Regions from separate parts of the Blautia sp. HCN-20427 genome, predicted to be linked through region 2. Evidence: riboswitches for the same ligand, from Rfam matches in the RefSeq annotation. Region 2 holds a riboswitch; each other region holds the start of a gene.
What was found. Region 2 has a riboswitch for thiamine pyrophosphate ahead of WKT17_RS00470 (thiamine-binding protein). Riboswitches for the same ligand answer to the same signal wherever they lie in the genome.
Positions count from the first base shown of each region.

Region 1: another riboswitch for thiamine pyrophosphate. It lies ahead of thiD (bifunctional hydroxymethylpyrimidine kinase/phosphomethylpyrimidine kinase); the one in region 2 lies ahead of WKT17_RS00470 (thiamine-binding protein).
Region 3: another riboswitch for thiamine pyrophosphate. It lies ahead of thiC (phosphomethylpyrimidine synthase ThiC); the one in region 2 lies ahead of WKT17_RS00470 (thiamine-binding protein).

Region 1 covers NZ_JBBKBX010000004.1:20,925-30,829, reverse strand. Annotated here, with positions in the region: gene WKT17_RS03275 (sensor histidine kinase) at 1-863, shown strand, start outside; gene WKT17_RS03270 (PepSY domain-containing protein) at 943-1,542, shown strand; gene WKT17_RS03265 (biotin transporter BioY) at 1,753-2,307, shown strand; gene WKT17_RS03260 (DUF1284 domain-containing protein) at 2,304-2,732, shown strand; gene WKT17_RS03255 (GNAT family N-acetyltransferase) at 2,779-3,186, shown strand; gene WKT17_RS03250 (bacteriohemerythrin) at 3,246-3,668, shown strand; gene WKT17_RS03245 (arsenate reductase family protein) at 3,680-4,039, shown strand; TPP riboswitch at 4,050-4,156, shown strand; gene thiD (bifunctional hydroxymethylpyrimidine kinase/phosphomethylpyrimidine kinase) at 4,206-5,675, shown strand; gene fliB (flagellin lysine-N-methylase) at 5,745-6,893, shown strand; gene WKT17_RS03230 (cysteine-rich small domain-containing protein) at 6,924-7,223, shown strand; gene WKT17_RS03225 (HAD family hydrolase) at 7,327-7,992, opposite strand; gene yaaA (peroxide stress protein YaaA) at 8,162-8,935, shown strand; gene WKT17_RS03215 (NADH-quinone oxidoreductase subunit NuoE family protein) at 8,932-9,399, shown strand; gene WKT17_RS03210 (HAD hydrolase-like protein) at 9,412-9,905, shown strand, end outside.
Region 2 covers NZ_JBBKBX010000001.1:90,464-100,368, forward strand. Annotated here, with positions in the region: gene WKT17_RS00450 (hypothetical protein) at 1-55, opposite strand, end outside; gene WKT17_RS00455 (ABC transporter ATP-binding protein) at 330-1,073, opposite strand; gene WKT17_RS00460 (ABC transporter substrate-binding protein) at 1,090-2,103, opposite strand; gene WKT17_RS00465 (ABC transporter permease) at 2,123-2,887, opposite strand; gene WKT17_RS00470 (thiamine-binding protein) at 2,856-3,152, opposite strand; TPP riboswitch at 3,237-3,348, opposite strand; gene pdxR (MocR-like pyridoxine biosynthesis transcription factor PdxR) at 3,381-4,811, opposite strand; gene WKT17_RS00480 (glutamine--tRNA ligase/YqeY domain fusion protein) at 4,843-6,522, opposite strand; gene WKT17_RS00485 (PaaI family thioesterase) at 6,638-7,084, opposite strand; gene truA (tRNA pseudouridine(38-40) synthase TruA) at 7,097-7,831, opposite strand; gene WKT17_RS00495 (HD-GYP domain-containing protein) at 7,828-9,018, opposite strand; gene WKT17_RS00500 (sensor domain-containing diguanylate cyclase) at 8,966-9,905, opposite strand, start outside.
Region 3 covers NZ_JBBKBX010000021.1:32,314-42,218, reverse strand. Annotated here, with positions in the region: gene WKT17_RS12695 (adaptor protein MecA) at 1-672, shown strand, start outside; gene WKT17_RS12690 (DUF1858 domain-containing protein) at 728-928, opposite strand; gene WKT17_RS12685 (DUF362 domain-containing protein) at 1,148-1,318, shown strand; gene WKT17_RS12680 (MerR family transcriptional regulator) at 1,409-1,873, opposite strand; TPP riboswitch at 1,988-2,089, shown strand; gene thiC (phosphomethylpyrimidine synthase ThiC) at 2,199-3,506, shown strand; gene dnaB (replicative DNA helicase) at 3,550-4,878, opposite strand; gene rplI (50S ribosomal protein L9) at 4,898-5,344, opposite strand; gene WKT17_RS12660 (DHH family phosphoesterase) at 5,341-7,386, opposite strand; gene rpsR (30S ribosomal protein S18) at 7,515-7,778, opposite strand; gene WKT17_RS12650 (single-stranded DNA-binding protein) at 7,813-8,265, opposite strand; gene rpsF (30S ribosomal protein S6) at 8,334-8,621, opposite strand; gene WKT17_RS12640 (DUF951 domain-containing protein) at 8,723-8,920, opposite strand; gene WKT17_RS12635 (NAD-dependent protein deacylase) at 8,949-9,683, opposite strand; gene srtB (class B sortase) at 9,709-9,905, opposite strand, start outside.

The DNA.
Region 1 (9,905 bases), on a different contig from region 2:
ATTTTTTCATTAGAAGGACGCTGCGCCCGGTAAGGCAGATTACAGAAACCGTACAGGAGATACAGAAAGACAGGGATTTGTCCAGAAGAGTAGGTCTTGGCCGCGGCACAGATGAAGTCTATGTGATGGCAGAAACATTTGATAAAATGTTGGCGCAGATAGAGGAGGGATTTCAGAGGGAAAAGCAGTTTACCTCGGATGTCTCTCATGAACTTCGTATGCCGGCGGCAGTGATTCTGGCGCAGTGTGAGGAGTTGCTGGAAGACGAAAATCTGACGAGGGAGCAGAAAACGCAGCTGCAAAGGATTCAGAAAAAAGCTTTTGAAATGTCAGACATGATTTCGCGCCTCCTGTTTTTGTCCAGGGCAGACCAGGGACGGCAGGAAATTCAAAAAGAGCGGGTAAACCTCAGTGAATTGACGGAAATGGCTGCTTTGGAGATGGAACTGTTGGCAGAGAAAGAAAATATCCGGCTGGAAATGCAGATAGAGGAAAATCTTTTTGCGGAAGTGGACGAGAGTCTTTACCTCCGTATGGTGGTGAACCTGGTTTCCAATGCCATTGCTTATCACGGAGGACCGGGCTATGTGAAAATCCGTCTGCAGGGTATGGAAAATCAAATTTGGGGAAGTATAGAGGATGATGGAAAGGGAATTTCCCCGGAAGACCTTCCTCATATCTGGGAGCGGTTTTACCGGGTCGATAAGGCCAGAATACAGGACAGTCATTCCGGGCTGGGGCTGCCTATGGTGAAATGGATTGTGCAGGCCCACCAGGGAGAAATCCAGGTGGAAAGTACTCTTGGCAAGGGCAGTGTGTTTACCTTTTGGCTGCCCACAGAAGAAAGTGGAGAAAAAAAGTAAAATATTTTCTGGTTTTAATGTTTCTTTAATCTTTCCTGGGTATACTGACTTCATCAAATACAGAGAGGAGATTTTATTTATGAAGAAATATACAAGGATAACAGCTGTTTTGGTTTTAGGAGGTTTGCTGGCAGGATGCGGAGCAGCAGAAGGAAAGGATATTGGACAGGAATCTGCCAAAAGTATTGCATTTGAGAAGGCAGGGGTTACGGAAGATGAGGTTTCCAGATTAAAAGTCAGCAAGGACAGAGATGACGGAAGAAGTATTTACGAAGTGGAGTTTGATGCAGGAGAGAAGGAGTACAGTTATGACATCGGGGCCAGTGACGGAGCCGTTTTAAGTGAGGAAACAGACGTCCGTGATTCTTATGAGACACAGACACCCTCCGGTACACAGACAACAGAGGGACAGGATACAGCAAACCAGCAGAACACAGCAGAAAGCAGTTCCCAGGGAGATGCACAGAACGTTCAGGTAGCTGTCAGCCAGGAAGACGCGAAAAAAGCGGCTTTAGAACGTGTTCCCGGAGCAGAGGAAAAAGATTTGCGCATGGAACTGGATTTGGATGACGGGCAATATATCTACGAGGGAGATATTGTTTACCAGCAGACAGAGTATGAGTTTGAAATTGACGCGAATACAGGTTCCTTCCTGAAGTGGAGCGAAGAGAACTACTAAGAAATACAAGAGGAAGATGTGGCACGAAACCATATGGAGAATGAAAATGCTTTTCCTATTTTCTTTTCCATAGCTGTTTTGTGCCACATTTATTGTAAACAAAAAGTATATTGTAAACTTAAAAGTATAATAAGGTTGACAATTATTGCTACCCTATGGTAAAGTGTAGGAAGAAAAATTGAAAAACAGCAACAGGAAAGGAAAAAGAATATGACAACAATAGCAGGGGAACGAAATAAGACACAAGATTTGGTTTATGTGAGTATTTTTGCAGTATTAATTGCAGTATGCTCCTGGATTTCCATTCCGGCGGCGGTGCCATTTACACTGCAGACTATGGGAGTTTTTACTGCTGTGGGAATTTTAGGCGGAAGAAGAGGCAGCATGGCGGTTTTGATTTACATATTGCTTGGCATCATAGGAATTCCGGTGTTTGCAGGATTTACAGGAGGAATTGGAGTTCTGGCAGGAACTACCGGAGGATATATTGTGGGATTTCTGGTTTCTGCACTGGTGATGTGGGGGATGGAAAAATTCTTCGGAAGAGGAAAGGCAGCGCTGTTCTTTTCCATGCTTGCAGGACTGTTGGCCTGCTATACCGTAGGAACTCTGTGGTTTCTGGTCGTGTATACCAGCCAGACAGGTCCAGTGGGAATCGGCGCAGTATTAGGCTGGTGTGTCATTCCTTTTATTATTCCGGATTTGCTGAAAATTTTGTTGGCAATGGTTTTGACAAAGAGACTGGGAGGCGTTATCAGAAGATGAGAGAAGAAAGGCTTCTCAGATTGCGGGCACATCATGGTATGTGCCTTGCTTTTTTTGAGGGAAAAGGGTATAGTGACGGATTTACAGCGCATATGGAAAACGTTCTGGCAGGCATGGAGCAGAATCCAATCTTGCAAATTGTGACAACAGGGGATATTCTATGTAAGAAATGTCCAAATTTAAGGGAAGATATCTGCATTAGCCAGGATAAAGTGGAAGAATATGACCGAAAGGTGCTGCTTGCATGTGGACTGGAAGAAAATTGTGTCATTTCCTGGGAAGAGTTTTTTCATTTGGTGGAGAAGAGTATTCTGAAGCCAGGCAGACGGGAGGGAATCTGTGGGCATTGCCAGTGGGGTGAAATTTGCAGGAGGAAGGAGCAGGAGAGATATGGAGGATACGAAGGAACAGCCAAAGATTCGTAAGGCGGAGAAAGAGGACTACAGAGAAATCGCGGGATTTATGTAGCAGGTGCATGATTTGCACAGCCAGGCCAGACCGGATATTTATAAAGATGTGCAGCATTTTTATACATTGGAGCAGTTTGCAGAAGACATGGCTAACCCGGAAATCCTGTTTTTGGCAGCCAGCGTAAGCGGAAAAATGGTGGGCATGTGTGAGATAAAGTATCATACAGCCGGAGGAGGCAGTATTACCAGAAAAAGGCAGAGAGCCTATGTGGAGGCAATTTGCGTGGACGAAAAATATAGAAACCGGGGTATCGGAAAACTGCTGCTTATAGAGGCAGAAGCGGAAGCCAGACGCAGGAATATTTTTAAACTGGAACTGACAGCGTGGAATTTCAATCAATCGGTATTGGAATTTTACAGAAATTATGGACTTCGGTGTCAGAAAGTGATTCTGGAAAAGGAAATTTAGATTGGAAAACCGGAAAAAATGTGGTACACTATAGCTAATCACAGAGGAGGTTTAAGACTATGAGAGCAGAATTTGATGAAACATTAGTAACAGGAAATGAGATGATAGATTCTCAGCATAAAGAACTGATTGGCAGAATTAACCAGCTTCTGGAAAGCTGTGAAGACGGACAGGGTAAAATTAAAGCAGTAAAAATGCTGGATTACCTGTTGGACTATACAGAATTTCACTTTAGTGCAGAGGAGAAACTGCAGGAAGAAATGGAATATCCGGGTATCAAAGAACATAAGGAAAAACATGCGGAATTCAAAAAAGCAGTAAAAGAATTACAGGAAATGCTGGAAGAGGAAGAAGGTCCTACAGAAGCTTTTGTTGCACAGGTACAGAAAAATGTTGTGGACTGGCTCTTTGACCACATCAAAGGCTTTGACCGTTCTGTAGCGGAGTACAAATTCATGGCATCGAATGCAGAGAGATTATAAGGATCAAAATTATGTTATTATTTGTGGAATATCCAAAATGTACCACCTGCCAGAAAGCAAAAAAATGGCTGAAAGAGAGAAATCCGGAATTTTCAGAGCGCCATATTGTGGAGGACAGACCTTCCAAGGAAGAATTAAGAGAATGGTATGAAAAAAGCGGACTTCCTTTAAAGAGATTTTTTAATACCAGCGGGAATAAGTACAAAGAACTTCATTTAAAAGACAAACTGCCTTCCATGACAGAAGAAGAGCAGTTGGAACTTCTGTCCACAGATGGGATGCTGGTGAAGCGTCCGATTCTGGTGGGCGAAGATTTTGCACTTCCCGGCTTTAAGGAGAAAGAATGGACAGAAAAGCTGGAAAATGCATAAAAACAATTTCATATGCAGTCAGGGGAGCCCGTAGGCGGGCTGAGAGGAAGTGCTCAAACTTCGACCCTTTAACCTGATATGGGTAATGCCAGCGTAGGGAGATGTGAAAACCGGGAGACGTGCTGACGTTTCCCGGTTTTTACGTCTCCGAAAGAAAGGAAAAGACATGAAATGTAAAAAAGAAGATATGCAGCTTTATGCAGTGACAGACAGAACCTGGGTGGGAGAAAAGTCTTTTGAAGAACAGGTGGAAGAATCTCTGGAAGGAGGAGTTACCTTTTTGCAGCTGAGGGAAAAACATTTAGCAGAAGAAGAATTTTTCAAAGAAGCCGTAAAAATCCGGCAGTTAGCAGCAAAATACAAAGTTCCCTTTGTGATTAATGATAACGTGGAAATTGCCAGGAAGGTGCAGGCGGACGGTGTTCATCTGGGGCAGAAGGACATGGGGCTTTTGGAAGCCAGAGAAATACTGGGGCCGGATAAACTCATTGGTGTGTCCTGCCGGACTGTGGAGGATGCCAGAAAAGCAGAAGCTCTGGGTGCAGACTATCTGGGCGTGGGAGCTGTATTTGGAACTTCTACCAAGAAGGACGCAAAGCCTGTTGCAAGAGAAGAGCTGCAGGCCATTTGCCGGGCCGTTTCCATTCCGGTGGTAGCTATCGGAGGCGTGAAAGAAAGTAATCTGATGGAATTAAAAGGCAGCGGCGTTTCCGGTGTTGCTGTGGTTTCCGGGATTTACGGACAGAAAAATATAAAAGAGGCCTGCAGGCGGCTGCGGGAACTTTCAGAAGAAATGACGGCAAGGAGTATGAAAAAAGTTCTGAGCATTGCAGGTTCAGATTCCAGCGGCGGAGCAGGTATCCAGGCCGATATAAAAACCATTACTGCACACGGTCTGTATGCCATGACAGCCATTACTGCCCTGACTGCACAAAACACTACCGGAGTTTACGGGGTTCAGAACGTACCGCCGGAATTTGTGGCAAAGCAGCTGGACTGTATTTTCCAGGATATCTGTCCGGATGCTGTGAAAATCGGTATGGTTTCAGACAGCCAGATTATCCATGCCATTGCAGAAAAACTGCGGGAATATGAAGCCGAAAATATTGTGGCGGATCCGGTCATGTCAGCTACCAGTGGGGGAACTCTTATGCAGAAAGAGGCAGAGAAGGCAATAAAGGCAGAACTGTTTCCGCTGGCTGATGTGGTGACCCCCAATCTCTTAGAGGCGGAAATTCTGACAGGAATGAACATTCATACAGGAAAAGATATGGAAAAAGCGGCGCAAATCATTGGAGAGGGCATGGAGGGAGCTGTGCTCTTAAAGGGCGGACATTTAAAGGAGACGGCAGATGATTTGTTGTATTTTGAAGGAAAATTTATCTGGTATCCAGGAGAAAAAGTGGAAAATCCCAATACACACGGCACTGGCTGCACGCTGTCTTCTGCCATAGCCTGTAATCTGGCAAAAGGTTATGATGTGCCGGAGAGCGTCAGAAGGGCAAAAGCATACATTACCGGAGCCTTGCGGGCACAGTTGAACCTGGGAAACGGCAGCGGGCCGCTGAATCATATGTATGCGTTGAGAAAAGAAAATGTGGAAAATATTTTTGAGAAATACATGAAGGAAACTTGAAAAAGGGGTGGGGCAGTGGTATTCTTTTTTGAGAATACTACGAGAAAAGCAGAAAGGAACATTTTCACTATGTATTACAGAAAACCCCACTATTATCAGGATTTTGTCTGCACGGCTGACAAATGTCCGGATACCTGCTGTGCAGGCTGGCAGATATTCATAGATGAGGAATCTCTGGAAACCTACAGTCGGGTGAAGGGAGATTTCGGTATCCGTCTTCTGAACTCTATTGATTGGTCTGTGGGAGCCTTTGAGCAGTATGAAAAGCGCTGCAGCTTTTTAAATGAAAAGAATTTGTGCGATATCTATAGGAAACTGGGCCCCTCCTCACTGTGCGAAACCTGCAGGCAGTATCCAAGGCACACAGAGGAATTTGAAAACCTGCGGGAGCTGTCCCTGTCTCTTTCCTGTCCTGTGGCAGCAGAAATGATTCTGGGCTGCAAATCCAGAGTGGAATTTCTGGAAGAAGAGGACGATTTGGAAGAAATAGAGGAAGATTATGAAGACTTTGATTTTCTGCTTTTCGGAAAGCTGGAAGAGGTGCGAACGTATCTTTTTCAAATCCTTCAAAATCGGAAATACAGTATCAGAAAGCGAGTTTTCCTATGTCTGCACATAACACAGCTCTTCCAGAATGCTTTGGAAGAAGGCATACTTTTTGAAGTGGATTTTGCGGAAGAACTGCAGAAAGCAGATAAGAAAATAAAAGATAGAAAACCTGAAAAACGTTCAGAAATTCGTTTTGAGAGTATGCAGTTTATGCTGAAAGACTTGCGCAGACTGGAAGTGCTGCGCACGGAATGGGAGGGAAACCTGTCCTGTCTGGAAGCTGAATTATACGGAGAAGGAAGGTCTTCTTATGAGAAAAAGCGTGGAAAATTTCTGCAGTACATAGAAGAAAAGGAAAGGGAAAACTGGGAAATTTATCAGGAACAGATTCTTATATTTTTTGTCTATACTTATTTCTGCGGCGCTGTTTATGACGATATGGTGTATACCAAAATGGTTCTGGCTGTGTTCAGCGTCTTCTGGATAGATGAACTTTGTTTCGCAAAATGGCTGCAGAATCAGGAACGACTGACCTTTTCTGAAATTGTTCAGACAGCTTATGAATATGCAAGAGAAATTGAACACTCCGATGAAAATTTGAATCTTCTGGAAGAAATTTTCCATGAAAACGGGCAGTACAGTCCCAGGCATATGGCGGATATCGCATAGAAAAAAATAAAAAGAGAGGAGTATCAGACCATGAGTGAAGAAAAAAAACAGGAAAAACCATACTGGGAGGGAAAGGAATATTCTTTTTTTGCTCACAAAAACTGTGAGTATTTTCCTTGCCATGAAACAAAAGATTTGGAAAATTTTAACTGTCTGTTCTGCTATTGCCCGCTGTACGCCCTTGGCAGTAAATGCGGCGGAAACTTCAAATATACGGACAATGGCATAAAGGATTGCAGCGCCTGTCTTCTGCCTCATAAGAGGAAAAATTACGGGTATATTATGAGCAAATATAACGAGATTATGGAACTGGCGAAAAAAAATAAATAACAGACAGGGAAACGTCCTTTTGTCCGGCACGCTTACATTTGCCGGATAAAAGGGCGTTTGGCTAACATATTAGAGTCTGCCGGATTCGCAAGAGAGGTAGTTGTCAAAATTTTATAAATTTCTGAGAGGAGATTAGAGCAATAACCTGTGTCAAATCTTTGCATACATAATCGCAGAAAGGTTCTAAAGCAGCTGTGTAAGGAGTCAAATCAGGCACCATGCAGGTCACTCCATTTGCAGCTTTGCCCGCTTTCAATCCGTTTATGCTGTCCTCTACAATAAGGCAGTTTTGAGGCGGTATACGCAGTTTTTGGGCAGCTTCCAGAAAAATTTCCGGGTTGGGCTTGCTGTGCTGTACCTCATCACCGCAGACGGAGGCGGTCATAAATTTTGCAATATCGGCCAGCTCCCAGTAGTGAGAGGCACGCTTTCTGGGGGTGGAGGTGGCTACTGCCCACGGAATCTGTTCCTGTGTCAGATAAGTCACAATTTCCTGTAGTCCCTTCTTTTCGGGGACAGAATGCTTTTCTATGTAATCGGATAAGTATTGGGAACGTATACTCCTGGCCCGGTGGTAATCAATTTTTCCTTCAAACCATTTCTGAAAAAGCGCTGCATTTTGTTCGCTGGAACCGCCCCGCATTTGTCCAAGATGTTTTTCCGTAAGTTGAAAATTCAGTTCCTTTCCGGCTTTTAGCCATCCTTCTTTCATAACCTGTTCCGTGTCAAATAAAACACCGTCCATGTCAAAAATGACAGCCTGTATCATAAAAATCCCCCTTTCTAAAAACGGTATTTTGGTATATTTTATTTCTCTTTCAGAATAGCAGAATCCAGGAATAGGTGCAAGGGCAGAAAAGCGTTGGATTTGAAAATGGGACGTGGTATAATGATGGTACGATGTGCAGTTTACAAATATACAGGAGGTTTTGCAAAAGATGAAGATTATCATTTCTCCGGCAAAGAAGATGAATATTCGGACAGATGAACCCGTAGAGTTTACAGAGCCGGTGTATCTAAAAAAGGCAGAATGTTTATGGAATACTCTGAAAGAAAAGGATTTTCAAACGCTGCAGAAACTGTGGAAATGTAATGAGAAAATTGCCCGGCAGAATTGGTACAGACTGCAAAATCAAAATTTTTCTTCCAGACTGACTCCTGCGGTACTGGCTTATGAAGGGATTCAATATCAGTATATGGCACCTTCTGTATTTACAGAAAACCAGTGGGAATATGCACAAAAGAACCTGCGGATTTTATCTGGGCTTTACGGGATTTTAAGACCTATGGACGGAGTGATTCCCTATCGGTTGGAAATGCAGACAAGACTGGAAACGGTTTCAAATTCACGGAAAAAGCGGGATTTGTATGATTTTTGGGAAGAAGATATTTACCGGGAACTGGTAAAGGAAGAACGGATAATTTTAAATCTGGCATCCAAGGAATACAGCAAAACAGTAGCACCTTATGTGAGAGAAGACGTCCGGTATATTACCTGTATTTTCGGAGAATGGGCAGAAGGAAGAGTAAAAGTAAAAGGAACACAGGCGAAGATAGCCAGAGGCGAAATGGTGCGCTGGCTGTCGGAAAACCAGATAGAAGAAGTAGAAAAAGTCAAAGAATTCCAAGGGTTGGGATACCGATATGAACCGGTTCATTCCACTGCCTCGGAAATGGTATTTATCAAAGAAAAGGAGGGTTTGCAGAAGTGAAGAATGAAAATGAAATCCGAGAAATTATAGAGTATTATGCATCACAGCGTAATGCGGCAGAACAGGAAAATATTGTGTCCATGCTGCGGGAAATACAGGAAGTGGAGGGATATATTCCGGTAGATGCACAGGAAATGGCGGCTGAAAAACTGGGAGTAAAGCGTGTAATATTTAGCTGTATTATGAAAAGGATTCCTGATTTGAAAGAAGCAAATTACAGCCATGAACTGGTTCTCTGCACGGGAGAACGCTGCCAAAATAAAAACAGTATGGTGCTTTTAGAAACCGTGAAAAAGGAATTAAAAATTGCCAAAGATGGACTTTCAGCAGATAAAAAAGTGCACCTGACAACTCAGAACTGTATGAAACAATGCCGAACTTCTCCTAATATGAAAATAGATGGGAAACTGTATACAGGACTGACAGAAGAAAAGGTTTTGGGACTGATAAGAACATTAAAATAGGAAAAGGAAAACATGATGAGATACAAGGCGTTATTATTTGATTTAGATGGAACCCTGACAGCTTCAGGAGAAGGAATTACAAAATCCGTACAATATGCCCTGCAGAAAATGGGAAAAGGAGCACTGGGAGAGCATTTGGAAGCGCTGGAGGTCTTTGTAGGACCGCCGCTTTTGAGCCAGTTTATGGTCTATGCAGGGTTTTCAGAGGAAGAGGCCAAAGAGGCGGTGAAGTATTACCGGGAACGGTATACGGTGACCGGAATCTTTGAAAACAGGCCGTATGAAGGAATTGCAGAATTATTGGGAAAGCTGCAGGCGAAGGGATATCTGCTGGCCGTGGCGTCTTCAAAACCGGATTCCATGGTGAAAATTGTACTGGAACATTTTCATCTGGACGGATATTTTCAGGTTATGCAAGGCAGTGATATTGCACGTCCGAAGATGACAAAAGCACAGGTAATTGAAGCGGTTTTAGGGGAATTGGGACTGGAAAACACAAGAGAAGA
Region 2 (9,905 bases):
CATAAGCTTCTTCTTTTTGAAGTCTGTTCCAGTAATGCGGCACAATCTTCTTCATAATACATGATTGTCACATTCTCCCAACATGTCCCTCTGCTTTCTACACTTTATTTTAACTGATTTTTATCTGCAACTCAAGAAGATGAAGAAACAAAAAGAAAAAGCCGCATTTCTGCGACCTTCTCATACCTTTTCCCATCTCTACCTCACCACATACAAACCCTTCACAAAAACACCTCACAGCTGCGTTATCATGTTGTAATACTTTCCGATATCTCCAAATGCATTTTTATAATAGTTCTCCACTGCTATCTGAATATTATATGCGGCTTTTAATTTTCCCCTATCTTCTCCAGAATATACCGTTTATACTCCAGAAACTCTGGCGTCAGATTAAAATCCGCCGCTCTGGGCTTTTTCTCTTTTATCACAATTTCTTCTGTGATGGTTCCCGGACTCCCTGTTAAAAGATAAATCCGGTCCGCCAGAAGAATGGCCTCGTCTATATCATGTGTAATAAAAATTGTAGACAGGTGAATCTGCTCCATGACGTTTAAATACCACTTATGCATGGCACTTTTTGTCAGGGTATCAAGGGCGGAAAACGGCTCGTCCAAAAGGGCAATTTTCTGAGAAAACATATACGTCCGCAGAAGCGCTGCTCTCTGGCGCATACCCCCGGAAAGCTGAGCCGGGTACTTTTTCTGAGTCCCTTCCAGCCCAAATTCCTGAAAATAGGGCTGCACCTGACTTCTCGCCGCCTTCTTTTTCTCCCCCCTGATAATCAGAGGCAGGGCCACATTGTCCTCAATGGTGCGGTAAGGCAGAAGCAAATCCTTCTGAAGCATATAGCTGACCTTCCCCGGACTGCCTGTAATCTCCTCCCCGTCTAAAAACACCTGTCCGCTGTCCGGCTTTAAGATACCGGAAATCACATTAAAAAGTGTTGTTTTTCCGCCGCCGCTGACGCCTAAAAGAGCCACCAGTTCTTTCTCCCCCAGACGGATGGACACGTCCTCCAGAACCTTCCTGCCGTCAAAGGATTTTGTCACATGGGAAACTTCAAGCTGTGCCATTTTTTTGCCGCCTTTCTTATTCCGGAAGATACTCATTGGAAAATCCTGTATTTTCCGGTATTTCTGTTTCTGACAGGCCGTTTTCATTCAGCCAGTTATAAAAAGCGTTCCACCGCTCGGGGCTGATATATCCCCAGCGTTCTTCCTCCGCCTTATACTGGTCAGCCAAATATTTCTGGCTGGCTTTTACCAGTTCCACATCCAGTTCCGGTGAAGCCTCACAGAGAATGTCTGCTGCCGCATCCGGGTCTTCAATGGCAAATTCATACCCCTTTTTCAACGCTCTCAAAAAAGCTTTTGCCGTTTCCGGCTCTTTTTCCAGAAATTCGTTATTTCCTATAATTACAGGTGTATAATAGTCAAATACCGGATTGATATCTTTAAACGCAAAGTAGTCTGTATCCAGACCTGCCACTTCTGTAGCTACACCAGCCCAGGCATAAAACACCCAGATAGCGTCCACGGACTTTGTCTTCAGTGCGGATACCTCGTCCGTCACTGTGCTTGGAATCAGTTCCACTTTACTGAAATCCCCTCCGTCTTCCTCCACCACGTTTTTCATCATGGCTTTTTCAATGGGAGCGTCCCAGGTGGCATACTTTTTCCCTTCCAGTCCCTTGGGACGGTCCATGCCCTCCCCTTTTCTGGAAATAATACCGGAAGTGTTGTGCTGTACAACAGCAGCTATGGCTGTATTGGGAAGTGCGTCTTCTCCCGCTACCGCCGGTGCCATCGTATCCTGAAAGGAAACACCCAACTGGGCTTTTCCCGACGCCACCAGGGCGTCTGCACCGTCCTCCGGCGGCTGTACGATTTCCACTTCCAGCCCCTCATCTTCAAAGTATCCCTTTTCCTTGGCCACATACAGACCGGTATGGTTTGTATTCGGTGTCCAGTCCAGTACAAAAGTCAGATTTTCTGTTTTATTTTCTGCTTTCTTCTCTTCTTTCAGATCGCCGGATTCCCCGCAGCCTGTAAAAGCTGTGAGAACTGCCGCGCACAAAAGCGTCGCAAAATATTTCTTTTTCATGTATCTTTTCTCCTCTGTCTTATTTCACATTTTCCCAGGGCATGGCCTTTTTCTGCAGAATTTCCACCAGCTTCATAAGAAGCAGGCTGATAATGGAAATGAGAAAAATCACGGCAAACATTTTGTCATAAGCAAATGCTTTTTTTACCCGTGTCATGTAAACCCCAAGACCGCTGAAGCCTCCCAGCCATTCAGAAATCACAGCGCCTACTACGGAATACGACACGGAAATTCTAAGACTGGCAAAAAAGTGACTCATGGCTCCCGGCAGCTTAATATAACGAAAAATCTGAAACTCTCCTGCCCCCATGGAACGCATGAGATTGATCATATCTTTATCCGCAGACCCAAAACCGTCCAAAAGTCCTACGGTAATAGGAAAAAAAGTCACCACCACAATGAGAATCACCTTTGGCAGCATTTCATATCCAAACCACAGCACCAAAAGGGGCGCAATGGCCACCGTAGGGATGGTCTGGGTCAGAACAATTAAAGGATAAAAGGCTTTGTACAGCTTTTCAAACCGCTCCATGATTACCGCCATGAGAAAACCCACGGCAATACCGCAGGCCAGTCCCAGAGCCGCCTCCAAAAGCGTTACCTTTGCATTTTCCATTAAAAGCCCGAAATCCCCCACAAAAGCCTTCCCCACATCCACCGGGGAGGGCAGCATAAAGTTGGGAATCAGCCCGGCCATGGAAACCGCCTGCCAAAGCACCAGCAGTACAGCCAGAGCCGACACGGTCCAGATTTTACTGGTGGTGTTTTGAGACTTTTCTTTCAATGGTAAGCACATCTCCTTCCGGCTTGTAGCTGACCTTAATATAAGCAGCTACAGACGGCGCTCCTGCCTTCACTGCAATATGCTGACATTCCTTTACAATGTCCATGAGTTCGTCATAGTCTCCCTCAATGGTTGTCTCAAAAGGGCCTACATAATAATTATTTCCCGTACTTTTAATATAGGCAATCACCTCGTCTACAATACGGATTAATTCCTCGTCGTCTTTTGCCTCCGGCAAAGTCTGGATAGCTACGCTTGCGTTCATGTTTCCTTCCTCCTTATTCTCTTTCTGTATAAAAAATCCCACCAGGGAGTACCTGATGGGATTCATGTCTGTATCTGAACCTGCAGATTTTACAAAATGCTTCCTACGCCGGCATTATCCGAATCAGGTATGAGGGTCTAAAACGAATGTGGTTTTATTCTCAGCCGGACTTGCTCCAGCTCCCCTTGCAACGTTCAGTTTACTGTATTTATAATTTTCTGTCAATACTTATTCCCAGGCCTCTTTCAATTTCCTCATGGCTTTTTCGATTTCTTCTTCGGTCATGCAGGCATAGCCCAGAAGTACCTTTCTTTCCGGTTCTTTTTTTATCTTGCTGCTTTCTATGCCGTATTCCGAGTATCCGTAGACCTGAACACCGGCCGCTTCTGCCCGCAAAACTGCCTCCTCTTCTGTCAGCCCGTTTGTGAATTCCAGTACCAGATGAAGTCCCGCATATTCTCCCGAAAAAGTACAGATATCCCCCATATCCCGCAGAACTTTCACCATTTTGTCATGCTTGCTTTTATAGACAGCCCGCATACGGTTCAAATGCCGCTCATATCCTCCTTCTTTTAAGAATAACTCCAGTATCTTCTGGTCTGCTCTGGACACGGTTACTGAAAAAGGACTTTTCCGCTCTGCATACTGCTCTGCCAGAAACTCCGGCAAAACCATATAGCTGACACGAATGGACGGGGCAATGGATTTGGAAAAAGTTCCCATATAAATCACACGCCCGCCCCTGTCAAATCCCTGCAGAGCCGGAATAGGCTTTCCGCGGTAACGGAACTCGCTGTCGTAATCATCCTCAATGATGTAGCGATTTTCCGCTTCCTCTGCCCAGTCCAGAAGTGCCATACGGCGTTTCAGGGGCATAACCGTGCCTGCGGGAAACTGGTGAGAGGGCATCACATAGGCAATCTGTGCACCGGAATCTTTCAAAGAGGAGATACACATACCGCTTTCGTCCTGCTTCACCGCTTTTACCTCATACCCAATGTGCAGAAAATCGTAATATGCAGTCAGGTAGGTATGGTCTTCCATGGCAATCACACGGTTTTTCCCCAGAATGGTTCCCAGGAGCATCAGCAGATAATCGTTTCCTGCTCCAATTAAAATCTGCTCCGGGCGGCACCGCATGCCTCTGGCCTGATACAGATATTCCGCTACTGCGCTGCGAAATCCATATTCTCCCCAGGGATTTCCCAGCTGAAACAAGGTATCGTCATCCTCTGAGAGCACCTGCCTTGCCAGCTTTTTCCAGATATTGTGAGGAAAACCGCCGGGCGCTATGCCGTTTAAAGAAAAATCATAGGCACAGGTTTTCTGTTCTCCCGCTGCCCTTTTAGAGGGATTCTCTTTTTCTGTTTTCCACTCTTCTGTCCTCTTCCTGCCGGGAACGTAGAGACTGTCTATTTCGCAGATATAGTAGCCTTTGCAGGGAATGGACTCAATATACCCTTCGGATACCAGCTGGTCATAAGCCAAATCTACGGTGCTTCGGCTCACAGCCAGACATCTGGCAAAGGCTCTGGACGAAGGCAGCTTTTCTCCCGGCATTAAATGCTTCTGCTGCACAGCCCTTTTGATATAGTCACAAATCTGCTCGTAAATCGGCACTTTGCTTTTTGTATCCAGAGGAATTAGTAATTCGTTCACAGGCTCCTCTTTTCGTATAACATCTTAATCATTACTGATTCAGTTTAAAAGAACTCTTCAGAGACACAATGCGGTTAAATACCGGCGCTCCCGGTTTGCTGTCATGGCAGTCCGCACAGAAAAATCCGTTTCTCACAAACTGGAACCGGTCGTAAGCCTCTGCTTTTCCAAGTTCCGGCTCTACCAGACAGCCTTTGACTACCGTAAGAGAATTCGGATTCAGGTTCAAACTTCCGTCTTCCTTATTGTATACGCCTTTTTCTTCATCTACGATATTCTCATACAGACGGCACTCCGCCTCTACGGCTGTCTCAGCGCAAATCCAGTGAATCGTTCCTTTGACTTTTCTTCCGTCCGGGGAATTTCCGCCTTTGGAGGCCGGGTCATACGTACAGTGGATAACCGTTACATTTCCCTCTTCATCCTTTTCGCAGCCTGTACAGGTCACAAAGTACGCATTCATGAGGCGCACTTCATTGTCCGGATAGAGACGTTTGTATTTCTTTACCGGAACTTCCATAAAGTCTTCTCTTTCAATGTAAAGTTCTCTTCCGAAAGGCACTTTTCTGCTGCCCAGTTCCGGATTTTCCATGTTATTGGGCACTTCCAGGTACTCGATTTCGCCTTCCGGATAGTTATCAATAACCAGTTTTACCGGGTCTAAAACAGCCATCATACGAGGCACTTTCATCTTCAAATCTTCGCGGATACAGTATTCCAGCATAGCGTAATCCACAGAACTGTTCGCCTTTGAGACACCGCAGAGCTCTACGAATTTCTGAATGGATTCCGGTGTAAAGCCCCGTCTTCTAAGAGCCGCAATGGATACCAGACGAGGGTCATCCCAGCCGTCTACAATGCCGTCTTCTACCAGCTTTTTGATATAACGTTTTCCTGTCACTACATTGGTCAGATACAGCTTTGCAAATTCAATCTGCTTTGGCGGATGCGGATATTCCAGTTCTGTTACTACCCAGTCATACAAAGGTCTGTGGTCTTCAAATTCCAGGGTACAGATGGAATGGGTCACACCTTCAATGGCATCTTCGATAGGATGTGCAAAATCATACATAGGGTAAATGCACCATTTGTCCCCGGTGTTGTGGTGTGTCATATGCGCCACACGGTAGATAACCGGATCACGCATATTGATATTAGGAGAAGCCATGTCGATTTTGGCGCGAAGTACCTTGCTGCCGTCCTCAAATTCTCCGTTTCTCATTTTTTCGAATAATTCCAGATTTTCCTCCACACTGCGGTTTCTGTAGGGACTTTCCTTGCCCGGCTCTGTCAGGGTTCCTCTGTATTCCCGGATTTCCTCTGCCGTCAAATCGCAGACAAAGGCTTTTCCTTTCTTAATCAATTTTACAGCCGCTTCGTACATCTGCTCAAAGTAGTCAGAAGCAAAGTACAGACGGTCTTCCCAGTCTGCACCCAGCCATTTGATATCTTCCTTGATGGACTCCACAAACTCTACCTTTTCCTTAGTCGGATTGGTGTCGTCAAAACGCATGTTGAACTTTCCGTGGTATTTCTGTGCAAGACCATAGTTTAATAAAATAGACTTTGCATGTCCGATATGCAGATAACCATTTGGCTCCGGCGGAAACCTGGTACAAATTTCCTCGTATTTGCCCTCTGCCAGGTCTTTTTCAATCATCTGTTCAATAAAGTTTTTAGAAACGGTTTCTTTTGCTGTTTCTTTTTCCACTTTTTTCTTCCTCCATCTATCGTAATTTCTTCCTTTACAGTCTAAGGACTATAGTACCATAAATTCCCGCTTTTTCAAAGGCTTTGCTTTTATTTTTTTATTTGCATTCAAAATTTCACTCCAGAATCATGAAATTTGCCGTGGCAGTGGCTATGAGATTCCCCGTTTTTTCAGACCGGCATGCTGCAGATACACTGCAGATTCTCCGTCCGGCCCGGTCTGCTTTTGCCGTTACCAGCAGGGCGTCCTGAGCCATGGCAGGGGAGAGATAATTCAGGTTCAGGTTAATGGTAGGAATTTTTTCACTTCCGCTGACGCTGCGCACCGTAACGCCGCAGGTGGTGTCAATAGCCGTGGCTATGAGACCTCCGTGCATGGTTGCCATGTGATTTAATTCCCATCTCTGTACCGGAAAACGAAGGGTTACACTTTTTTTCTCGTAATTGCAGGCATAAAATTCCACCTGCATCCGGCTGTACAAATGATCCGGGTCCTTAGGATAAAGCTGTTCCATGCTCTTACGAATTTCCTGTTCCATTTCCCGGTTTCTGCTGTTTTCCATACTGTCTTCCTCCTAATACCGCACTTCCAGCAGGGTCAATCCCCTGGCCGGCGCTGTAAATCCCGCCGCGCCTCTGTCGCAGCGTTCCAGAATTTCCATCATTTCCTCTGGCTTTCTCTCTCCTCTTCCCACTTCAATCAGAGTTCCGGTGAGAATTCTTACCATATTATAGAGAAATCCGTCGCCGGTATAGGTCATGCGGATTTCCTGCCCCTCTTCCCGGATTTCGATGTCATATATGGTTCTGACCGAAGACTTTTTCATCTTTTTATTGGAACAAAAACTTTTAAAATCATGAGTTCCCGTCAAAAATTCCGCCGCCTCTCTCATGGCCGGTACATCCAGATTTTCATGAAGCGGGCACTGGTATTTCCGCTCAAACACATTCTTATGAGAACCTGCAGCAACGCGGTACTGGTACACCTTTTCTCTGGCGTTTAAGCGGCTGTGGAAACGGTCTGCCGCCTGCTTCACCCGGACAATCTCAATATCCTCCGGAAGATACCGGTTGAGATATTCGCAGATTTCCTCACAAGTCTTTTCCGTCTCCATATGCGCATTTGCCACCTGCCCTGCCGCGTGCACCCCTGCATCGGTCCTGCCTGCGCCCTGTATCGTCACCGGAGTCTGGCACATACGTGATAATACCTCTTCGATTTTCCCCTGTATGGTGTTGTCTGTATCTTTCTGCTTCTGCCACCCGCCGTACCGGGTTCCGTCATACTGTATATCCAAACGATAATTCAAGGTTTTTTCTCCCCCTTCTGAATAGCAACTTTCTTTTGCAAAGAATCTGTGTGAACCGGAATGTTTAAGGACTGCATAATATTTTCCGTTGCCGTAAAAATCCGGTCATGGTTTCCCTGACCCTCCTTTTCCAGCGCCTCCAAAATCTCATCCTCCAGTACGAAAAGAGCGTCCAACAACATGGGATTAAACGCCCCGCACTCCCCGTTTGCAATCATCTGTATGGCCTCATGGCTGGAATAGGCTTTTTTATACACTCTCTCACTGGTAAGCGCATCATATACATCTGCAATGGCTACAATCTGAGCATGGAGCGGAATTTCCCCGCCTTTCAAACCGTCCGGATACCCCTTTCCGTCCCAGCGCTCATGATGCCATCTGCAGATATCATAAGCAAATTTTACCAGAGGTTCCTCCTGATACGGTTCTAATCTGCTTACAATATCTGCACCAATAGCCGAATGCGTCTTCATAATCTCATATTCCTCTTCTGTCAGCTTGCCCGGTTTATTCAGTATTTTTTCTGAAATTGCAATTTTTCCCACATCATGCAGCGCCGAGGCCAACGCAATATTGCTGATGTCTTTGCCGGACAAGTTCACCTGATGGGTGGTTTCCGATAAATAACGGCACAAAATTTCCGTAATAATCCGGATATGCAGCACATGCAGCCCACTCTCTCCATTCCGAAACTCTACAATGTTGCTGAAAATGGTCATCATCATATCGCTGTTCTTTTTCCGCTCATAGACCTGCTCTGCCACCATTTCTTCCAGCCGCCGCTTCTTGGCGTAGAGCATCAGTGTATTTTTAATGCGCTGCTGTACCACATAACGGTCAAACGGACGGTGTATATACTCTGTTCCTCCCAGTTCATACACCTTATGCATAAAAGCCAGAGAATCCTCCGATGTAATCATAATGACCGGAATCCTTTTTATCCACTGCTTTTCCTTCATCTCTCTTAAGACTTCCAGGCCATCCTTTTGGGGCATAATAAAATCCAGCAGGATTAACTGAATCTCCAAGTGGTGTTTTTCCAATAAATCAATCGCTTCCTGACCGTCATAAGCTTTTATCAGATTGTAATCTTCTTTCAGCATTTCTGTCAGGATTTCCTGATTGATTTCCATATCATCTACAATCAATATGGTCTCTTTGTATTTCGTTGCCTGTTCTCTTTTCATATTCCTTAAACTGTCCTTTTTCATCCTTTTTCACTGTATACATTGCTTTATCTGCCCGTTCCAGTAATTCTTCACAACTCCGTCCGTCTTCAGGATACCATGCAATTCCACCGGAAATACAAATGGAGTACTCCTGGTTTTCCTGTAACCGAATCGTTGTATGTTTCAGCCGAACCTGCAGGCGTTCTATATAATGGCGAATTTCTTCTTTGCCGGAACAGCCATAGAAGAAAATACAGAATTCATCGCCCGCAAGACGGCATACCACCGCTGACTGGGGCACGCCCCGTTTCAGACATTCCGCCGCCGTTTGAATATACTGGTCTCCGCAGCCATGCCCGAAGGTATCGTTTATATGTTTCAAGTTGTCCAGGTCAATCATCACAAAAGCTGCTGTCTTTAATTGTTTTGGATTCTCAAACAGAACCCGGAGCCGTTCAAAGAAAGCCCGCCGGTTGTTCAGACCAGTCAGTACATCATGATTTCTTTCGTATTCCATGCGTTTCAAGTCTAAAGTCTGCTTCGTCACATCTTCTACGAATCCGATGTAATAATTTTCACTGTCCTTTACCATAGTACGGACAAAGCGATATTCTCCAGGGTGTTTTCCCGGAATCTGATACAGGGTTACTTCCCCTTCGGATTCCTTATAAACCTCCAGTTCCTGAAAAATCTGCCAGAAATCTTCCATGCAAAGCTCTGTGGAATCCTTTGGAGGCAGCCCGAAGATTTCAAAAAACTTATCTGTTATAAATACGGTCTTGTCCTTCCGGTTCACTTCAAATGCTGCAAGAGGAACATCAGCCATGTGAATAATATTAGAAAATTTATTCATAACCTGATTTAACCGTATGCTTTGCTGTACCAATGCATTGGATAATTTGTCA
Region 3 (9,905 bases), on a different contig from region 2:
AATGCCAAAAGTCTCTTTCGCGATATGATGCAGCAGGCTAACCTGGAATTTGGCTTTGAAGCAGACAATACCCCTCTGATGATTGAGGCCATTCCCGTATCTGCAGACAGCATTATTTTAATTATTTCCAAGGTAGACGACCCAGAAGAACTGGATACACGTTTTTCCAAATTTACTCCTCTGGGCAATTCCGGAACATCGTCTGAGGAAGCCCCTCCGGTGGAAGTAGAAGGTGCAGACGATATTCTGGGTATTTTCCAGAAAATTTATGAGGCAAAATCCAGAGCCATGGAACGCAAAAAGAAAGAAAGAAATTCTGAAGAAACTACAAAAGAGACAAAAAAGACTGAGATTTCTGAGGAAACTCCGGTTTCCGTAAATTTAATGCGCGAGTACACATTCCGGAATCTGGATACTGTCATTGAAGCCGCTCACGGACTGAATAATTTTTTCCAAGGTTTCAGCGCTTTGTATAAAAACGAAAAGGACGGTACCTATTCACTGATACTGCGTCAGGAGAAAACCCTGCCGGAAGATTTCAACAAAGTATGCAACATACTTTCCGAATATGGAAGCGGTACCTCTTTCTCCCCGGCCAAGCAGGCTTATCTGGAGGAGCACGGCGGTTGCATGATTCCGCAAAATGCACTGACACAGCTGACAAAAATCTAAGATGCAAGCAAAAAACCTCCGCAGCAGAATCTCTGCCCGGAGGTTTTTCACATTTTTATTTATTTTCCAGAAAATCGTTAATCTGAGCAACTAACATATTTCCGTCAATTCCGTGAACCATAGCTGCTTCTGCCAGTGATTCTCCCTGTGCGGAAGGACAGCCGATGCAGTGCATGCCTGCTCTCATAAGAATCGGCACAATATTTTCATCTAAACGAAGCAGTTCACCAATTGTCATATCTGGTGTTACTTTCATGGGTAATTCCTCCTTAAAATTTTCTATTATCTTATTATAATCTCTTTTCTCATTATATTCAACTGTTTTTCTCCATTTTACGCTTCCCTTTTTTCCCCTGTATGCACAAAAAAATCCTGCTATGTTTCTAAATTAAGACTTGTATTATAGAAATAAATATATTAGAATAACCCTAAGAACTGAATCGCAAGGTTCAGAATATATAAGGAGGGTACAATCATGGCATACGTTATTACAGATGAATGTGTAAGCTGCGGAACATGCGCTGGTGAATGTCCAGTGGAAGCTATTTCCGAAGGTGATGACAAATACGTTATCGACGCTGATACATGCGTTGACTGCGGAACATGCGCTGGTGTTTGTCCTACAGAAGCTATCGTAGAAGGCTAAGATTTACATAATACAGAAACATCTATGATGTTTTGTATCATGAAGCGTATACGAAGAGGCAGGAATTTTCGTGATTCCTGCCTCTTCGTTTTATTTTTTCTGAAAAAACCGTTTCTTTTTCTGCCCTTCCTTCTCCACAGCCGCTGCCGCTTCCCGCCTGTACTGCTGGCAGCTGCGGATTCGCTCATCCAGTCTTTTATACCTCTCTTCCCCGGAATTTTTTTCCTGAAGCCTGTCCGTTACAAGTTTACTGATAATTTCCATAAATTCCCTTGATACGGAAAGGGTCGCTGTTCTATGTTCAGGTTGTTTTTTCTCTGCCTGATTTTTATAAAAAAGGGTTGTCAGTTCTCCTATTTCTTTCAGTGCATACCCTTTTTTCTTTAGTTCTCTAATACTCAGAAAAACCTGAATATCCCATCGGGTGTAGTATCTGTGTCCCATTTCGTTTCTTCCAATCGGAAGGCACAGTTCTTCTTCCCAGTACCTGAGCACATGGGATTGAATTCCCAGAAAGTGAACTGCCTCCGAAACCGAATAAATGGCCTTCTGCATATACTGACCCCTTTCTTTGTTTCTCCTAATTATTATAACAAACCCCTGTTAAATTGCAAGAAAATACGTTCGACAAAAACTGTTGACAACTACTTAAAGCGGTGCTAAACTGATAAAAAATAACCAGGGAGCCCCATGGGCTGAGAGGAAGTTTGGCTTCGACCTGTATTACCTGATTTGGATTATGCCAACGTAGGGAGTTTACACATACTGATTTTATATGTCTGTGCATCCTTTCGGCACAGACTTTTTCTTTTTTGTGGAAAATGGCTGTGCCGCAGGTTCGGATTCTCTGGTTTAAAAAATAAAAGATTGGAGAAAACCTATGACTTACACTACACAAATGCATGCCGCAAGGCAGGGTATCATCACAAAGGAAATGGAACTTGTTGCCGAAAAGGAAGGTATCTCTCCCGAAGAACTGCGTCAGTACATGGCAGAGGGAAAAGCCGTCATTCCGGCCAACAAACTGCACAAATGTCTAAATCCCAACGGCGTGGGCTCTATGCTGAAAACGAAAATCAATGTGAATCTGGGAACTTCAAGGGACTGGAAAGACGTTGATATGGAATTGCAGAAGGTACAAAGCGCCGTGGAAATGGGTGCAGAATCCATTATGGATTTAAGTTCTTACGGGGATACCAGAAAGTTCCGCCGGAAGCTGACTCAGGAGTGCCCTGCCATTATTGGAACTGTACCGATTTATGACGCTGTGGTTTACTACCATAAACCATTAAAAGACATCACCACACAGGAATGGCTGGATATTGTAGAAATGCATGCCAAAGACGGCGTGGACTTTATGACTATTCATGTGGGTATCAATAAAAGCACTGCCTGCCGTTTCAAAGAAAACAAGCGGCTTACCAACATTGTTTCCAGAGGGGGCTCTATTATCTTTGCCTGGATGGAAATGACCGGACTGGAAAATCCGTTTTATGAACACTATGACTGGATTCTGGATATCTGTCAAAAATACGATGTGACTTTAAGCTTGGGAGATGCCTGCCGTCCCGGCTGTATCGCAGATGCCGGGGACATTTCCCAGATAGAAGAACTGGTGACACTGGGCGAGTTAACCCGACGGGCCTGGGAAAAGAATGTACAGGTCATTATCGAGGGGCCGGGGCACATGCCTTTAAATCAGATTGAAGCCAATATGAAAATCCAGCAGACCGTATGTCAGGGTGCACCTTTTTATGTACTGGGTCCTCTGGTGACAGACATTGCACCGGGATATGACCACATTACAGCTGCCATAGGCGGCGCTGTAGCAGCTTCCCACGGTGCATCTTTCCTGTGCTATGTCACTCCCGCAGAACATCTGCGTCTGCCGGACGAACAGGACGTAAAAGAAGGGATTATCGCTTCTAAAATAGCGGCCCATGCTGCGGACATTGCCAAAGGAATCCATGGGGCTTCTGACTGGGATTATGCCATGAGCACGGCTCGAAAAAGGCTGGACTGGGAAGAAATGTTCCGGCTCAGTATGGACCCGGAAAAAGCCAGACGCTACCGGGCAGAGGCCAAACCGGAAAAAGAAGATACCTGCAGTATGTGCGGAAACTTCTGCGCTGTAAAAAATATGAACCGGATTCTGGAAGGGGAAATTGTCAGCATCTATGACGAGTGATACCGGATATTCCAAGAGGCAGCCGCATGAAAGCGGCTGCCTCTTATTTTTTCATATTCACAAATTTCGTATAATTCGGCATCCAAACCAGATTTACGGTACCAATAGGACCATTTCTCTGTTTTGCAATGATGATTTCCGCAATGTTTTTGTTCTCGGAATCTTTATTATAATAATCATCACGATAAATAAACATAACCACGTCCGCATCCTGCTCAATGGCCCCTGACTCTCGCAAGTCTGAAAGCATGGGTCTGTGGTCGGGACGCTGCTCTACTGCACGGCTCAACTGGGAAAGAGCCACCACCGGTACATGCAGTTCTCTTGCCAGTGCCTTTAGAGAACGGGAAATCTCTGAAATTTCCTGCTGTCTGGACTCGCTTCTTCCGCTCCCCGTCATCAGCTGCAGGTAGTCGATAAAGATAATGCCCAGATTGTGTTCCATCTTATATTTTCTGCACTTGGAACGCAGTTCCGAGATAGAAATACCAGGTTTATCATCAATAATCAGGTTTGATTTTCCGATAATATTGGCGCCTTCAATCAGCTTCGCCCATTCCTCGTCTTCCAGATTACCGGTTCGAATATTCTGGGAATCCACCTTGGATTCCAGAGCCAGGAGACGGTTTACCAACTGCTCCTTTGACATTTCCAGACTGAATATAGCCGTTGTCACATCGCTGTGAAAGGCCATATACTGGGCAATATTCAATACAAAAGCCGTTTTTCCCATAGAAGGTCTGGCCGCCACCAGAATCAAATCCGAAGGCTGAAATCCCGACATCTTATAATCCAAATCGATAAAACCTGTGGGAATACCGGTAACGCTGCCCTGGGTTCTGGAAGCCTTCTCGATTTTTTCAATGGCGTTTAACACCACCTGGCGGATAGGCACAAACTCTTCACTTCCCCTATTCTGCACCAAGTCAAAGATTTTTTTCTCCGTCACTTCCAGAATGTCCTGAGTCTTCTCTTTGCCCAGATAGCAGGCATTGCTGATTTCCTCTGTGGTCTTAATCAGTTTCCGTAGCATGGATTTCTCTGCTACGATTTCGGCATAGTATTTTACATTGGCTGAGGTGGGAACTGCTGCCAGCAAATCCCGGACAAATTCCATGCTGGAAATTTCCGGCGGCAAATCCTTTTCTTTCAGTCTCTCCTGCAATGTTACAAGGTCAACTGCTTTTCCCTCGTCATGAAGCTCCACCATGGCCTCAAACACGATACCATACTGCTGCTGGTAAAAATCCGCCCCTGTAATCATCTCCGACGCCTCTACAATAGCGTCTCTGCTCATAATCATAGAGCCGATGACCGACTGTTCTGCCTCCATACTGTGGGGCAGGATTCTCTTAATCAGTGCTTCTTCCATTTCGGCGGGAACTCCCTTCTTACGCTTCTTTTACTACAACTTTCAAGTCTGCAGTCACCTGTGGATGCAGTTTTACCGGAACCAGTGTGGTGCCTAATTCCCGGATTGGATTTGCAAGCTGCATTTTCTTCTTGTCAATGTCATAACCAAGCTGCGCTTTGGCTGCTTCGGAAATTTCCTTTGTAGAAACAGAACCGAAGGTTCTGCCGTTTTCTCCCACCTTAATGCTTACCATCACCTGTTTGGTTTCCAGTTCTGTCTTAAACTGTTTTGCCGCTTCCAGATTTTCTTTTGCCACTTTGTCTTCGTGTGCTTTCTGAAGCTTCAAATCATTGATATTCTTCGGGGTTGCCTCTACGCCTAACTTTTTGGGAAACAGCATGTTTCTTGCGTATCCGTCGCTTACATTTACCATCTGTCCTTTTTTGCCCAAAGATTTTACGTCTTCAATCAGTATTACTTTCATACTTCTATGTCTCCTTCTTTCATCATCTGGTCAAGTGTTGCTTTTAACTGCCGGATTGCTTCTTCCACAGTTACACCCGGAAGCTGGGCACCTGCCATATTAATATGGCCGCCGCCACCCATTTTCTCCATAATCAGCTGCACATTGACTTCATCAATAGCCCTGGCACTGATAAAAATTTTGCCCTGATAATCCGTCAGCACGAAGGTTGCCTTAATGCTGTCCACATTCAGCAGTTCATTGGCCGCCTGGGAAGCCACTACGGTGGGACTATCAATACCCTCACTGGGGCATACGGCAATGGCAAAACAGGTTTTATACGTCTCTACATGGCGAATGGCTTCTGCCTTAGCCCTGTAAGATTTCACATCATCGCGGAACATTTTGCGCACTCTGGTTACATCAGCCCCGCATCTTCGCAGGAACGCTGCAGCCTCAAAGGTACGCACACCGGTCTTTGCCGTAAAGTTATTGGTGTCAATAATAATGCCTGAATACAACGCGTCTGCTTCAATATTGTAAATCCTGATATCATCAGAAAAATACTGCAGAATCTCTGCTACCATTTCACAGGCCGAAGACGCGTAAGGCTCAATATAGGACAGCACTGCATTCTGAATCACTTCGCTGCCCTGACGGTGGTGGTCAAGCACCACAATGGTCTTGGTCTTATGCAGAAGTTCTTCGCATTCTGTATAACTCGGCTTATTGGTATCTACCACCACAACGACTGTATTGTTATCCACAATTTCTTTTGCTTCATCGCTGTCTATAAACATATGCTCATCATAATCCGGATTTTTCAGGAAATTTTCCATAATCGGACGCACTGACATGGTGGGATGATTTACCACAATGTGAGCTTTTTTGTTCAGAGATTTTGCCGCCCTGTAGATACCGATACCTGCACCGATAGAGTCCACATCGGAAATCTTGTGTCCCATGACTACAACCTTATCCTTGCTGACCATAAATTCCCGGAGAGCATGGGCTTTCACCCGGGCTTTTACCCTGGTATTTTTACCCATTTGCTGGGATTTGCCGCCGTAATATGTCATCTGGTCCCTATCTTTGATAACCACCTGGTCACCGCCGCGGCCCAATGCCAAATCAATAGCGATACGGGAATATTCATAATTCTGGGCATAAGTAGGTGCATTGATACCGATTCCGATACTAATAGTAACGGCCATATCATTTCCGATATTAACCGTTTTCACCTCTTCCAGAATGTTAAAACGTTTTTGCTTTAACTCTTCCAGAGAACGCTGACGCATAACCAGAATGAATTTATCCTTCTCCAGCTTCTTAATGAGTCCATCCACATCGCTGAAATATTTGTTCAGCTTTCGCTCAATAAGCGCTACCAGAAGAGAACGTCTGACTTCCTCTACACTGTTCAGCGCTTCTTCATAATTATCCAGATACAAAAGCCCTGTTACCAGCTTTTCGTCTTCCTTCTGGCGAATGTACTGATTCAGTTCTGTCTCATCAAAGAAATAGCAGGCAATCAAATCACTGCCTTCCTCAATTTCCAGCAGACCAGACTCCTCCAGCAGCTTTTTCATGGAAATCCGGCGCATAACCGCCTTATAATCTCTTTTCTCAAACTGAAAAGCAATTTCTGCATCCTCTTCTTTCGGAAGTTTTTCCTGCGTGATTTCCGGAAACAGACTGCTGATAGCCTTACGGTATCTCCTGTTCTTCCCTGTCAGTTTTGCAAATTCTTCATTCAGCCATAAAATTTTTCCCTTATAATCCAAAAGGGCATAGGGTACAATAAATTCATTCAACAAAGTTTTCTGTACCTGCCCGTACTGAGTCGCAAAGGAAATCAACTCACTCATAATCGTAGCTCTGCTGTGGAAATACATGAAAACCGCAATGAGCATATAGACTGCAAGGAATCCTGTCACCAGTGCCCCGGCTTTTACATTCACGGTAAATACCAGTATATCCATGACCAGCAGCACTATGGTCAGAATGAAGGGCCACTGCATATAAAATTTCAGCTGGCCTTTAATTTTTAATTTTCCATTCATCTCTTCACCTGCCGATAAATCCCAAAAGAATTCCATCTTTTGATTAATAGGTAACAGTATTATATCATCTTTTAAGATTTTACACAAGAAAAAAGCGCACCGCCGAAGCAGTGCGCCTGTCATCTCAATTAGTCCTGAACATAAGGCATAATTGCCAGATGTCTTGCTCTCTTGATTTCTACTGTTAACGCTCTCTGATGTTTAGCACAGTTTCCTGTGATTCTTCTAGGAAGAATTTTACCTCTTTCAGATACGTATCTTTTCAGCTTGTTTGCATCCTTGTAGCTGATTTCGTTATTTTCCTGTCCGCAGAATACGCAAACTTTTTTTCTTCTGCGTCCGCCTCTTCTCTTCATTGGAGAATCCGGTCTATTACCTTTTTCGTAAGCCATGATTGTTTACCTCCTATCCATATTACTGCCAGCCTTAGCTAAATGGCAGTTCCTCGTCAATTCCATCGGGAATGTTCATAAATCCGTCTGCTGATGCAGCGCTTGGAGACGGTGCAGCCTGTGCAGGTGCTCCCATAGAAGCCTGTCCTACATGACTGTCGCTTACAGATTTGCTCTCAGCAAACTCCTGCTCTTCCACAACTACATCTGTGGTATAAACCTTGTTGCCGTCTCTGTTTGTGTAGCTGCCGGTCTGAATACGTCCAGTCACTACAATACGGATTCCCTGACGGAAATATCTCTCTGCAAATTCTGCCTGTCTTCCGAAAGCCACACAGCCGATAAAATCAGCGGTTGCCTCTCCGTCTCTCCTGAAACGGCGGTCAACAGCCAGTGTATATCTGGCAATCGCCATAGAATTTTCCCCTGCGGAATATCTTACCTCAGGGTCTCTTGTCAAACGACCCATTAAAATTACTTTATTCATCTTATCACCTCATAAATCTGGAAAGAAAAGGCTGTTTTTCAATGAGCCGATTCGTGCCGTCAAAAGAATTAAGCCTCTTTCTTAACAACTAAATATCTTAACACATTGTCCATAATGCGGATATGACGTTCTATTTCTGCAGGGCATGCTGCATCAGCTTCGAACTGGATGAAGTAGTAGTATCCTTCGCGCATTTTCTGGATTTCGTAAGCTAATCTTTTCTTGCCCCATTCTTCAACTTCTGTTACGTTTCCGTTGTAACGGGCAATGTAGCCTTTTGCTTTTTCCACTACTGCTGCACGAGCGTCATCTTCAATCTTTGCATTTACGACTAATGCTAATTCGTATTTGTTCATGCTTGTTGTACCTCCTTTTGGTCTTTTGGCTCCCTGATGAGCAGGGAACAAGGATAATAATATATCACAATTCCCGATTTTACCATAAGAGGACTGGGATTTCAAGCCTTTTTTTTCAATTCTCTGGTGTTTTTTTCCACCAGTCTGCGGGACAGCATGACCTGATGTTCGCAGCCCATGCATTTCAGACGGAAATCTGCTCCTACTCTCAGAATTTCCCACTCCTGACTGCCGCAGGGATGCTGCTTTTTCAGTTTTACAATGTCTCCCACTTCATAATCAAAATTTCTGTCTTTCAAGATTTTGTTTCTCCTTTGGTTTCACTTTCTATTCTGTCCTCTTCTCTTCCAGATACCTGCAAACTTCACCAATAGGGGCATTGATAACCAAATCCGCAATACGGTCTCTGGGGGTTCTGTCCTTATTGATAACCACCAGATAACGTCCCCGGAAATCATCTATCAGCGAAGCTGCCGGATACACAGACAGAGACGTGCCGCCGATAATCAGTACATCTGCTTCGGAAATAGCATGAACCGCTTCTGACAGCACCTTTTGGTCCAGTGCCTCTTCGTATAAAACCACATCCGGCTTAATCATGCCGCCGCAGGTTTCACATCTGGGCATGCCGCTGCTCTGCTTCACATATGAAAAATCATAAAAAGCGCCGCATTTCGTGCAGTGATTCCGGTAAACACTGCCGTGCAGTTCCAGAACTTTACGGCTTCCTGCCATCTGGTGCAGATTGTCGATATTCTGGGTAATCACAGCTTTCAATTTGCCTTCCTTCTCCAAATGTGCCAAATACTTGTGGGCCGCGTTTGGCTTTGCGGTATCACACAACATTTTAGCCCGATAAAAGCGGTAAAATTCTTCGGGATTCCTTTGAAAAAAAGTATGGCTTAAAATGGTTTCCGGCGGGTAATCCCACTGCTGGTGATACAGACCGTCTACACTTCTGAAGTCGGGAATCCCGCTTTCCGTGGACACGCCTGCCCCTCCGAAAAACACCAGATTCTCTGTATGTGCAATGATTTCTCTCAGTTTTTCTACTGTTTCCATATGCCTGCCTCCTTACCATTCCTGCCTAATACGTTCCCTCTCTCTTGGCCTGCACCACAAAGCGGGTAGCGTCATTTCCCGTACAGGTGGAAAGAGTAATCACCTTATCCTCAGCCGTCACCTCTGTCTGGAAATCCACCAGGGACTGGCTTTTCATCTTTTCCAGATAGGACGCAAACTGCTCATCCGGAGCGGAAAACAGGGTGTATACTTCTCCTGCCG